Regions from separate parts of the Streptococcus jiangjianxini genome, predicted to be linked through region 2. Evidence: predicted binding sites of a transcription regulator. Region 2 holds the regulator's gene; each other region holds the start of a gene.
What was found. The regulator CtsR, encoded in region 2, represses protease genes until heat stress. The targets are predictions, from matches to a motif close to TTGGTCAAAAAAGGTCAAANA.

Region 1 (4,290 bases), on a different contig from region 2:
AGCTGAGTATCCTGAAACGTAATAAACGTTTGAAGCATTCTTAGCCCCTGCCAACTCGACCAGTTTATCATCCGCAAAGCCATCAGGACCAACGATAGGAGCATCAATTCCCATTTCACGGGCTTGCTTGATGATTGTACCAACTTCTTGGTAGTAACCTGGCATTACGATGGCATCGAAATCGTCATCTTTGAATTTTGTCAGAGCTGATTGAAAATCAGTGTCTTTGGCTTGGAAGGTTGACTCACTAACAATGTCACCTTTATAGTGCTTTTTAAACTCTTTGGCTATCCCTTTTGAATAGTCACTCGAATTATCATAGTAAAGGACTACTTTTTTTGCTTTTAAATCCTTGCTAAGAAATTTGGAAAGGACCTCACCTTGATAACTGTCGATAAAGGTTGTTCGAAACATGTATTGTCGTGTCTTTCCATCTTTTCCAACGGTTAAATCATCCTGTGTTGCCGCTGGTGCTACCAGTGGTACAGCTGCTTTTTCAGCATTTGGACTAGCTGAGGCAACGGCTGACGATACCATTGGACCTACGACAGCATTAACGCCACTTTCCGTTGTCAAGTTAGTGGTAACCGTAGCTGATTCTGAGTTGTCAGATTTATTGTCCTTAACAAACGCTTTGATTTTCTTACCGTCAACACCACCATCTTTATTGATCTCAGCAATCGCCAATTGAGCACCATTTTTACCAGCGTTACCATAAGCAGAAACATCACCCGTTGACTCAAAGTTTAATCCCACTTTCAGCGTATCACCAACTTTAGTTCCTTCTGTGTTTGAACTTGAACTATTAGGAGCAGCACTACAAGCTGCAAGAAAGGCTGTACTCATCAATGTAACAGCGACAAAAGTTAATTTTTTCTTCATAAAGCAATCTCCTTAAAGTATGTTACACAATAATACTGAATTATCAGAATATTGTCAATACTTTATTTCTGAATTTTTCAAATTTTTTAAAAAATGACCTTAAGAAGCTTCTAAGCCTATCAAATTGAAGAAAAAAATCTCTTAGAAATACTGTGACATCAATACTTCTAAGAGATTTATTATTTAAAGACGTAAAAGTCATTTTCTTGATAGTTCATGTTCGGAAGGGGTTGTCTACTTTCTTAAAGACTGTTAAGCCTCTTTCTCCAGAACTTTGAGAAACAACTGTAACACTTGACAGTTTTGCTACGCTTTTACCCTTTTCATTAACAATCAACAAAAAAATAGACAGTCCTCAAGAACCGTCTATGTGTTATCAATCATCATGGTTGTCCAGATTACCTACAAAATTCGTATCGATATCATCGAGAGCCGACGGTTTAACCTTTTTAACATATTTCATTGTTTTTAAAGTTGACACAATGTCTTCTTCCTGATCTTTATCAATATATATCATGACATATTTAAATCGTTTGGAATGGTAAAAAATATCACCCAATTTACTTAACTTTCTAGCATCGCGATTATAGTAAAGGTAAACCGCAAGGCTCATTCTTTCTTTGATTTCCATAGTTTCCTTTTTCTTATTCAGTCTTATTTTTACTATTATAGCAAATTTTCCCAAATAAAAAACCTGCCAAGGCAGGTTAAATCGCATTCTTTATTATTTTAATTCATTGTTATCCATGATAGCGTCGATGAAGCCATATGCAAGTGTTTCTTCAGCATCCATCCAGCGATCACGTTCAGCATCGATATGGATTTTTTCCATACTTTGCCCTGAATTATCAGAAAGAATTTTTTCTAATTTGTGACGTGTTTTCAAAAGATGCTCAGCAGCAATAGCCATATCTGTTTGTTGCGTACCGCCACCAGTACCTCCCATCGGTTGGTGCATCATGTATTCTGCGTTTGGCAACATGAAACGTTTACCTTTGGCACCTGATGATGCGATAATGGTCCCCATTGAAGCTGCCATTCCCATAACAATGGTTTGCACATCAGCTTTAATGAAGTTCATAGTATCAACGATGGCTAAACCAGCAGAGACAGATCCACCGGGTGTATTGACATAAAGGTAAATATCTTTAGTAGGGTCTTGGGCATCCAAGAAAAGCAACTGCGCGATCACTGAGTTTGCCATGTTATCTTCAACTGGACCCGTTAACATAATAATACGGTCTTTTAACAGACGTGAGTAAATATCATAAGAGCGCTCACCGCGTGACGTTTGTTCAATAACTACAGGAATCATATTTTTCTCCATTTCATTGTTTGTTAGCAATTTCAATTGCCAATTTAATGACTGATTTTATTATATGACTTTGGTCAAAAAAGGTCAAATAAAAAACTCATTTTTTTAGCATTCTAAGCTAGAGAGTGCTAATTCAACATCTAAAAGGAAAGAGCAATCTCTTGCTCTTTCTAGGCTAAAGCCGACACTATTGCTATTTTGTACCAAAGAGACGGTCACCCGCATCACCAAGACCAGGAACAATGTAACCATGCTCATTTAGTTTTTCATCAAGAGATGCCGCATAGATATCAACATCTGGATGAGCGGCTTGTAATTTCTCCACACCTTCTGGAGCAGCCACCAAACACACAAAGCGAATATTTGTCGCACCGCGTTTTTTGAGCGAATCGACTGCCAATATAGCTGATCCACCAGTCGCAAGCATTGGGTCAACCACAAAAATTTGGCGTTGATCAATGTCTTCTGGTAATTTAACCAAGTATTCCACTGGCTCAAGCGTTTCCTCGTCACGATACATACCGATATGACCAACTTTAGCAGCTGGAACGAGGCTCAAAAGGCCATCTACCATACCAATACCAGCACGAAGGATTGGAACAATAGCTAATTTCTTACCAGCCAATTGTTTTTGAATCGTTGTTGTCACTGGCGTTTCAATTTCAACGTCTTCAAGAGGCAAGTCACGAGACACTTCGTACCCCATCAACATAGCAATTTCATCAACTAATTCTCTAAAATCTTTTGTTGGAGTCGTTGAACGACGTAAGATCGATAGTTTGTGTTGAATGAGCGGATGTGAAATGACTTGGAATTTTCCCATGATTTAAAACCACTTTCTATTGTTTTTATTTATTATATCAAAAAATCCTCCGCGAGGGGAGGATTTAAGTAGGTCAATCCAACAAAATTCAACTATCCTTTTGGGAAAGCTTTGACCAAGCGCTTCAGCGCTTCTTCTATCACGTGGGTGGGCGTTGCTGTATTTAGACGGAAATGATACTCTCCCTCTTTTCCAAAAGTTAAACCATCGTTTAGGATTAATTTGACATCTTCTTGAAGAATGTTTCCAAGCTCATTATGGCTAATGCCATAGTTAGAAAAATCTAACCAAACCAGATAAGTGCCTTCTGGTTTCATGACCTTGATATCTGTTTGTGTGGTCAAGGTTTCAGTCAGTAGATTGATATTCCTCTCCAGAACTATTTTTAATTCATCCAACCAGTCCTTACCATACCTTAGTGCTGTTTCTGTGGCTAAGAAACCTAGCGTGGAGACTTCATGCTGATTATTGACCAACTGTGCATCCTTAAAAGCTTTTCTTAGTTTAGGATTTGGGATGAGTGCAAAGCTATTTTTGGTTCCTGCAATATTGAAGGTCTTAGTTGCACTCGTCAATACCAGAGCAAAATTCTGATAATCAGCATTAACAGACAAGAGACTATGATGCTTATGTCCAAAAAGTACCAAATCTTGGTGAATTTCATCTGAAATCAGATAAACACCATATTTTCGGCAAAGTTCTGCTACCCTAACAATTTCCTCTTTGGTCCAAACTCGTCCACCAGGATTATGAGGACTGCAAAAAAGATAGAGTTTAACATCATGATCAACCAAGTCTTTTTCCAATTGTTCAAAGTCTATCTCGAAGTGCCCATTCTTGTCTATCAAGGAATTGCTTACTAAAAGGCGTTTGGCTAACGTGACACTTCGTGCGAAAGGAGGATAAACCGGTGTGTTAATGAGAACAGCATCTCCTTTTTGTGTAAAAGCATTAATAGCCACTGAAATAGCTGGTACCACTCCTTCAATCAAGACAATGTCTTCTTTATTAAGGATAACTTGATGCTGTGTTTTTTCCCATTCTTGAACGGCCCGGTAGAGACTATCTTTGGGAGCATCATAGCCAAAAACGGAAGTTTTAGCAAATTCTTCAAGTGCTTCTGTCATAGCCGGAAAAATCTGAAAGTCCATGTCCGCAATCCAAAGAGGAATAATCTCTGGATCATGTTTAACTTTTTGCCACTTGATGGCATTGGTTTTCAGACGCTCTGGAATATCGGTAAAATTATACTTGGTCATATTAACGCCTC
Region 2 (4,290 bases):
AAACATAAAAGGAGAAACTACTCATGGCAGTAATTTCAATGAAACAACTTCTTGAGGCTGGTGTTCACTTTGGTCACCAAACTCGTCGCTGGAACCCTAAAATGGCTAAGTATATCTTTACTGAGCGTAACGGTATCCACGTTATCGACCTTCAACAAACTGTAAAATTAGCTGATCAAGCTTACGACTTCGTTCGTGACGCAGCAGCAAACGATGCAGTTATCTTATTCGTTGGTACTAAAAAACAAGCAGCTGAAGCAGTAGCAGAAGAAGCTACTCGTGCTGGTCAATATTACATCAACCACCGTTGGTTGGGTGGAACTCTTACAAACTGGGATACAATCCAAAAACGTATCGCTAAATTGAAAGAGATCAAACGCATGGAAGAAGATGGAACTTTCGAAGTTCTTCCTAAGAAAGAAGTTGCCTTGTTGAACAAACAACGTGCACGTCTTGAAAAATTCTTGGGTGGTATCGAAGATATGCCTCGTATTCCAGATGTTATGTACATCGTTGACCCACATAAAGAACAAATCGCTGTTAAAGAAGCTAAAAAACTTGGTATTCCAGTTGTAGCTATGGTTGATACAAACGCTGATCCAGATGAGATCGATGTTATTATCCCAGCAAATGACGATGCTATTCGTGCCGTTAAATTGATTACTTCTAAATTGGCTGATGCTGTTATTGAAGGTAACCAAGGCGAAGATGCTGGTGTTGACTTCCAAGAAGAAGCAAACGCAGAATCAATCGAAGAGATCGTTGAAGTTGTAGAAGGCGACAACAACTAAGAAAAGTAAAAAGGACGCTTGTCCACTTTACCATTTGAGCTTGATTGGCAAGAATGGACATTACTTGCGAAAGGGGCAGGGCTAAGCCCTAGTCTCTTTTGTTTTTATTTGGTTAGTTATTAAAAAGAGTAACAAGAACTGATGATCAGGAATTGTTTTCTCAGATTATAGGTTAAGGAGATCTACTCATGGCAGAAATTACTGCAAAACTCGTTAAAGAATTGCGTGAAAAATCAGGTGCTGGTGTTATGGACGCTAAAAAAGCACTTGTTGAAACTGATGGCGATATGGATAAAGCGATTGAATTACTTCGCGAAAAAGGTATGGCTAAAGCAGCTAAAAAAGCTGACCGCGTAGCTGCTGAAGGTTTGACTGGGGTTTACGTTGATGGTAACGTTGCAGCCGTTGTTGAAGTTAACGCTGAAACTGACTTTGTTGCTAAAAACGCTCAATTTGTTGAATTGGTAAACGAAACTGCAAAAGCACTTGCAGCAGCTAAACCAGCTAACAATGAAGAAGCTGTTAACGTTAAATTAGCTTCAGGTGAAACACTTGAAGAAGCATATGTTAACGCAACAGCTACTATCGGAGAAAAAATTTCATTCCGTCGCTTTGCTGTTATCGAAAAAACAGATGATCAAGCTTTCGGTGCTTACCAACATAATGGTGGACGTATCGGCGTTATCTCAGTTGTTGAAGGTGGCGATGAAGCACTTGCTAAGCAAATTTCAATGCATATCGCTGCAATGAATCCATCAGTTCTTTCATATACTGAACTTGATGAGCAATTTGTTAAAGATGAATTAGCACAATTGAACCACGGTATCGATCAAGACAACGAATCTCGTGCGATGGTTAACAAACCAGCCCTTCCACACTATGCGTATGGATCAAAAGCACAATTGACTGACGAAGTGATTGCAAAAGCTGAAGAAGACATCAAGGCAGAACTTGCTGCTGAAGGTAAACCAGAAAAAATTTGGGACAAAATCATCCCAGGTAAAATGGATCGCTTCATGCTTGACAACACTAAAGTTGACCAACAATACACACTTCTTGCACAAGTCTACATCATGGATGACAGCAAAACAGTTGAGCAATACTTAGAATCAGTAAATGCTAAAGTTGTTGCATTTGCCCGTTTCGAAGTTGGTGAAGGTATTGAAAAAGCTTCAAATGACTTTGAAAACGAAGTTGCAGCTACAATGGCAGCAGCTCTTGGTAAATAATTGATTAATCGTTAATCTAGGGCACCTCGATAAAAAGAGGTGTCTTTCTTATGGCTAAATGCAAAAGGTCTAATATGGCAAAGTCACCATTTTTGAAAATGTCTCTATTGTTTTCTATTGACTAGGTTCATTCTTGGTTGTTTCTGGTGTTGTGGGTGGGATGCTAGTTATTTTTGCAAGTATCGCAAAATCTTTTGACATAGCTCGTCAACCCTTCGTTACCAGTATGGCTATCATAGCCAGTAATATGGGTGCGATGATGACACAGTTGATGTTAGCCAAAGCTATTCAGGACCTGGGGTTAGAATGCTATCAATTTCCTTTGTAGTAAGCGGTAGTTTATCCCTTATCGTCTTGGAGATTTATCAGTGGTGAAAAAAACTGAAAAGAGTTAAGCTGATGGTCCGATTCTTTTCGTCTGCCTAAGGATAAATACTTAAGGCTTAAGGTTTTAAATGTCTTGAAAATTTGATATAATTATAGTCAGTTATAGTCAAAGTAAGAAAGGGGGTCCTTAATGTCGTCAAAAAATACTTCAGACCAGATTGAAGAGTATATCAAACAATTGTTGGCTCAGTCAGGTATGACCGAAATTAAGCGATCTCATCTGGCCGAGTCTTTTCAGGTTGTTCCCAGTCAGATCAACTATGTTATAAAGACACGCTTCACAGAGAGTCGAGGTTATTTGGTTGAAAGTAAACGCGGTGGTGGCGGCTACATTCGCATTGCCAAGGTTAAGTTTTCAGATAATCATCAATTACTGGGTTCTTTGATGGCAACCGTTGGTGAGCGGGTTAGCCAACAGGTTTTTGATGATCTTATTCAACTCTTATTTGAAGAAAAGGTGATCACGGAGCGAGAAGGCAACTTGCTGTTATCAATGACTTCTGATGCCGTATTAGGACAAGATGCCCCTTTTATTAGAACTAGAATGTTAAAGAAACTCCTCCATCGGTTGGATAGGAAAAAGGAATCATAATGGTTAAGTATTCACAAAAAATGCAGGAAGTTTTTGGCCTGTCACAAATTATTGCAACACAATTCTCTTGCCAATTGTTAGAAAGTTGGCATCTTTTGCTTGGATTAATTTCTAGTGATGAAACCATTGCAGGATTAACTTTCCGAGAATTTGACAGTGAGACCGGTGAAAATGATTATTTTGCAGCTGCTATTTTAGCGTCGGAGAAGACTTTTGATGATAGTATTAATCAGTTTGATCTTCATGAGCAATCGGTAGCGACAGCTGAGATCTTGGCTTTTGCGGAACAAATTAGTCATATTACTGGAGATGAAGAGGTTGGTACCGAGCATGTTTTGATGGCGATGCTCCTAAATCCACAAATGATGCCCATCCGTATCTTGGAATTAGCTGGTTTTAAACTTAAAAATGATGGTGAAGGATCTTCGATTTTTAGCCTCCGTCAAAGTTTAGAGAAACATGCGGGCTTTACTAAGGATCAAGTCAAATCCATTCACGAGTTGAAAAAACCTAAACGCCCTAAGGCTAATAATTTTACAGATATGATGAAACCACCATCAACAGCTGGAGAATTATCGGATTTCACACGCGACTTAACAGCTATGGCGCAGGCTGGCGCTTTAGAAACGGTTGTGGGCCGCGACCAAGAAATTTCTCGTATGGTACAGGTGCTCAGCCGTAAAACTAAGAACAATCCCGTCTTAGTCGGTGATGCTGGTGTCGGTAAAACAGCTTTGGCTTATGGTTTAGCCCAACGTATTGCTAGTGGAGAGATTCCTTATGAGCTGCGTGATATGCGAGTTCTGGAATTAGATATGATGAGCGTGGTTGCAGGGACCCGATTCCGCGGTGATTTTGAGGAGCGTATGAATCAAATCATCGATGATATCGAGACAGACGGGCACATTATCCTCTTTGTGGATGAAATGCACACGATTATGGGGTCTGGCAGTGGGATGGACAGCACCTTAGATGCGGCTAACATTCTTAAACCAGCTCTTTCACGCGGGACACTCCATATGGTTGGCGCAACCACTCAAGAAGAATATCAAAAGCATATTGAAAAAGATGCAGCTCTATCGCGTCGTTTTGCTAAAATCATTATTGAAGAGCCTGCTGTTGAAGATGCCTTTGAGATTCTCAAAGGACTTCGTCCTAGTTATGAAGCTTATCATCATGTATCGATTTCTGATGATGCCCTGATGACAGCTGTTAAATCTGCTCATCGGTATATGACCAGTAAAAACCTTCCAGACTCAGCCATCGATTTGATAGATGAAGCTAGCGCTAC
Region 3 (4,290 bases), on a different contig from region 2:
TAGGCCGATACCTAGCGTCTTTTTTATAATACTTTACTCAAGAAATGTTTCGTTCTATCTTCCTGAGTATTTTCAAAGATTTGTTGAGGTGTGCCATCTTCTACGATAACGCCACCATCCATGAAAATAACGCGGTCAGCTACCTCACGCGCAAACCCCATTTCATGTGTCACAATAACCATTGTCATTCCAGACTTCGCCAAGTCTTGCATAACGGCCAAAACCTCTCCAACCATTTCGGGATCAAGAGCTGATGTTGGCTCATCAAAAAGTAAAACATCTGGATCCATAGCCAATCCACGCGCTATGGCGATACGTTGCTGTTGCCCACCCGATAAACTGGACGAATAGGCATCTGCTTTATCACGAAGACCAACTTTATCTAGGAGTTCAAAAGCTTTTGCTTCTGCTTCACTCTTTGATAAGCCTTTTGTTTTCATTGGCGATAAAGTGATATTTTCTAAAATACTCATATTTGGGAAAAGGTTAAATTGTTGGAAAACCATTCCCATTTTCTCACGCATCTTGAAAACATCATTCTTTTTATCAGTAATGTCTATACCTTCAAAAGTAACACTACCTTTAGTTGGTATTTCTAGTAAATTCATGGTCCTAAGAAATGTTGATTTTCCTGATCCAGAAGGACCAATGATAACCACAACTTCTCCCTTGTGAATGTCTAGATTGATTCCCTTTAACACTTCATTTTGGCCAAAGTGTTTATGCAAATTCTCAATTGAAATTAATGTCTCTGTCATTATAGTGTTCCTCCATTACCCATTCGTTTTTCAAGGATTTGCAATAATCTAGACATTGCTGTTGTGATCATTAAATAGTAGAATGCCGCAAACAAGAGTGGTTCGACAGGAATATAGGTTGCTGTTACTACAGACTGCGCACCATTCCAAAGTTCCATTACCCCAATGGTTTGTAAAAGTGAGCTATCCTTGATGATGGTAATAAATTCATTCCCCAAAGCCGGCAAGATATTTTTAATCGCTTGAGGCAAAATAACATAACGCATAGCGTTTTTAGGCTTAATACCTAGTGAGTAGGCTGCTTCCAGCTGTCCCTTTGGTACAGACTCAATACCAGCACGAACAGACTCCGAAATATAGGCGCCACTGTTCAATGAGATAATAATAATGCCAGGCAAAAGACGGCTAAAGTCCATATCTAAGACACCAAAACCAACAGTCGGTGCTCCGCTAAAATGCATCCAGGCAAATGCAATCATAATTTGGACTACCATAGGAGTCCCCCGAAATACCCAAACATAAAAACTGGCTAGCCAAGCTAAAGGCTTAAAGGAACTCCTTTTTGAAAATGCCACTAAAATACCAATAATGGTTCCAAAAAAGACAACACAAGCAGAAATCATAATGGTGACTATGACACCGTAGTTAAAATAAGCCCAATACTTGGGAAGGAAAGAAAAATCCATAACGAACTCCTATTTACTAAAAGATAAGAACCATCATAGCATAGATAAACTAAAAATACAATGTTTTTCGGTATTTTTATACAATAAAACCTCTTTTTTTGTATAAAGAAGGCGAAAATCCATTGAAATATTCAATTCAAGCCATATCAGTTCTAACACCTGAGTTTCTACATTAGCTACCAGCGACCTCTCTAATATCCCCCTAATACTACCCTTTAAAGGCAAAATAAAAATGAGCCTGCCACCATGTCCCAGACTCATTTCTACTAACTTAATAAAGTAAATCATAAATTTCCATTGCAATCAAATCAATGCTATCAAACGAATATAACTCCTTAGCTTCAACATCGCGCAAAGTGAAAACTGGTCCGTTTTCTGGATCGTTACTGAATGATACTTCTGCAACAACAACTCCTTCTCGCTCAAAATTACGTTTTAAATTACCGCCATCTGTGGCCATAAGCTCAAGACGATTGATGATTCTCACTAAATGTGATTCCATATCATACTCCTCTATTTCTATTGATTTCTCTTATTTTACCACAAAAGCTTTCAAAGTAACACTAAATCAACTATTTTCCTGATATTAAGCTGTTAAAAAATTCGTTAGCACTCTTTTAGTTAGACTGCCAATTTTTTGAACTTTTTACTTGCAATGCAGAACGATCATGCTATAATAAAGTCAGATAAAGTTTGACTATATTTGACCAAAATGAATTTGGTTCGATAAAAGTCCTATATCTATTTAAACATTTCACTTTTAAAAATCTCTCAAAAAGCGAGGTATATCTATGCTTTGTCAAAATTGTCAATTAAATGAATCAACTATCCATTTATACACTAATGTTAATGGAAGGCAAAAACAAGTCGATCTTTGCCAAAACTGTTATCAAATCATGAAAACGGATCCTAAAAACAGTCTTTTGTCAAATTTAGGCCAAGAAAGAGCGTCATCGTCTATGAATCCATTTTTCGATGATTTCTTTGGTGATCTCAATAACTTCCGCGCCTTTAGCGGTGATTTACCAAATAGTCCTAAAACACAAGCTGGTGGTCAAGGTGGCAACAAGGGCCCAGGAAACCGTCAACCAAACGGTCCTCAAGGACCTGCTCAGCAAAAGAACCAAGGTCTCCTAGAGGAATTCGGTATCAATATTACTGAAATCGCTCGTCAAGGTGACATTGATCCTGTTATTGGCCGTGACGATGAAATTCTTCGTGTCATTGAAATTCTAAACCGTCGTACTAAGAACAATCCTGTTCTTATCGGTGAGCCCGGAGTTGGTAAAACAGCTGTTGTGGAAGGCCTAGCTCAAAAAATTGTCGATGCTGATGTTCCACAAAAACTCCAGGGTAAACAAGTCATTCGTTTAGATGTTGTCAGCCTTGTTCAAGGAACTGGTATCCGTGGTCAATTTGAAGAGCGTATGCAAAAGCTCATGGAAGAAATTCGCAATCGCCAAGATGTGATTCTCTTCATCGATGAAATCCATGAAATTGTTGGTGCCGGTAGTGCTGGCGATGGCAATATGGACGCTGGTAATATCCTAAAACCTGCTCTCGCACGTGGCGAGCTTCAATTAGTTGGGGCAACAACTCTTAATGAGTATCGTATTATTGAAAAAGACGCTGCTTTGGAACGTCGTATGCAACCGGTTAAAGTCGATGAACCAAGTGTTGAAGAAACCATCACCATCTTAAAGGGAATTCAACCCAAATACGAAGATTACCATCATGTCAAATACAGCTCTGATGCTATCGAAGCGGCAGCCATTCTTTCCAATCGTTACATCCAAGATCGCTTCCTTCCCGATAAGGCTATTGACCTTCTTGACGAATCCGGTTCTAAGATGAATTTAACCTTGAATTTTGTTGATCCGCAAGAAATAGATCAGCGCCTAGTTGAAGCTGAGAATCTTAAGACCCAAGCAACACATGATGAAGACTACGAACGTGCCGCTTACTATCGTGATCAAATCGCTAAGTACAAGGAAATGCAAGCTCAAAAAATAGACGATCAAGACATCCCTATTATTACGGAAAAAAATATCGAAGCTATTATTGAGCAAAAAACTAATATCCCCGTTGGCGATCTCAAAGAAAAAGAACAAAGCCAATTGGTTCATTTGGCGGATGACCTTAAATCACATGTCATTGGTCAAGATGATGCTGTCGATAAAATTGCAAAAGCTATCCGTCGTAACCGAGTCGGTCTTGGCTCTCCAAATCGCCCCATCGGTTCCTTCCTCTTTGTAGGGCCAACTGGTGTTGGTAAAACAGAACTCTCCAAACAATTAGCTATCGAACTCTTCGGTTCCGCTGACAGCATGATCCGCTTCGACATGTCTGAATACATGGAAAAGCACGCTGTTGCCAAACTTGTCGGTGCTCCTCCAGGATACGTTGGTTATGAAGAGGCTGGGCAATTAACTGAAAAAGTCCGCCGCAACCCATATTCACTTATCCTACTTGATGAAGTTGAAAAAGCTCATCCAGATGTCATGCATATGTTTCTCCAAGTCCTTGATGATGGTCGCCTAACTGATGGTCAAGGTCGTACGGTCAGCTTCAAAGATACCATCATTATCATGACTTCTAATGCCGGTACTGGCAAAGTTGAAGCTTCTGTTGGTTTCGGTGCTGCTCGTGAAGGTCGCACCAATTCTGTACTTAACCAGCTTGGTGATTTCTTCAGTCCAGAGTTTATGAACCGTTTTGACGGTATTATCGAATTCAAGGCCCTTGAAAAAGAAAACCTTCTTACGATTGTTAACCTTATGCTTGAAGATGTTAACGACCGTCTCGCTGTCAACGGCCTCCACCTCGAGGTAACCGATAAAGTTAAG

Region 1: the regulator CtsR is predicted to act here: its motif matches at 2,268-2,288, upstream of ABP870_RS01070 (ATP-dependent Clp protease proteolytic subunit).
Region 3: the regulator CtsR is predicted to act here: its motif matches at 2,135-2,155, upstream of ABP870_RS05575 (ATP-dependent Clp protease ATP-binding subunit).

Annotation. Positions count from the first base shown of each region.
Region 1 is NZ_JBEHGL010000001.1:189,805-194,094, forward strand. Features, by position in the region: gene ABP870_RS01060 (ABC transporter substrate-binding protein) at 1-882, opposite strand, end outside; gene ABP870_RS01065 (DUF2129 domain-containing protein) at 1,259-1,513, opposite strand; gene ABP870_RS01070 (ATP-dependent Clp protease proteolytic subunit) at 1,607-2,209, opposite strand; gene upp (uracil phosphoribosyltransferase) at 2,391-3,020, opposite strand; gene ABP870_RS01080 (MalY/PatB family protein) at 3,113-4,279, opposite strand; gene ABP870_RS01085 (cystathionine gamma-synthase) at 4,289-4,290, opposite strand, start outside.
Region 2 is NZ_JBEHGL010000014.1:46,324-50,613, reverse strand. Features, by position in the region: gene rpsB (30S ribosomal protein S2) at 24-791, shown strand; gene tsf (translation elongation factor Ts) at 980-2,020, shown strand; gene ABP870_RS07245 (hypothetical protein) at 2,181-2,348, shown strand; gene ABP870_RS07240 (CtsR family transcriptional regulator) at 2,538-2,999, shown strand; gene ABP870_RS07235 (ATP-dependent Clp protease ATP-binding subunit) at 2,999-4,290, shown strand, end outside.
Region 3 is NZ_JBEHGL010000010.1:22,809-27,098, forward strand. Features, by position in the region: gene ABP870_RS05555 (amino acid ABC transporter ATP-binding protein) at 24-758, opposite strand; gene ABP870_RS05560 (amino acid ABC transporter permease) at 758-1,444, opposite strand; gene ABP870_RS05565 (hypothetical protein) at 1,478-1,732, opposite strand; gene ABP870_RS05570 (DUF1797 family protein) at 1,716-1,946, opposite strand; gene ABP870_RS05575 (ATP-dependent Clp protease ATP-binding subunit) at 2,236-4,290, shown strand, end outside.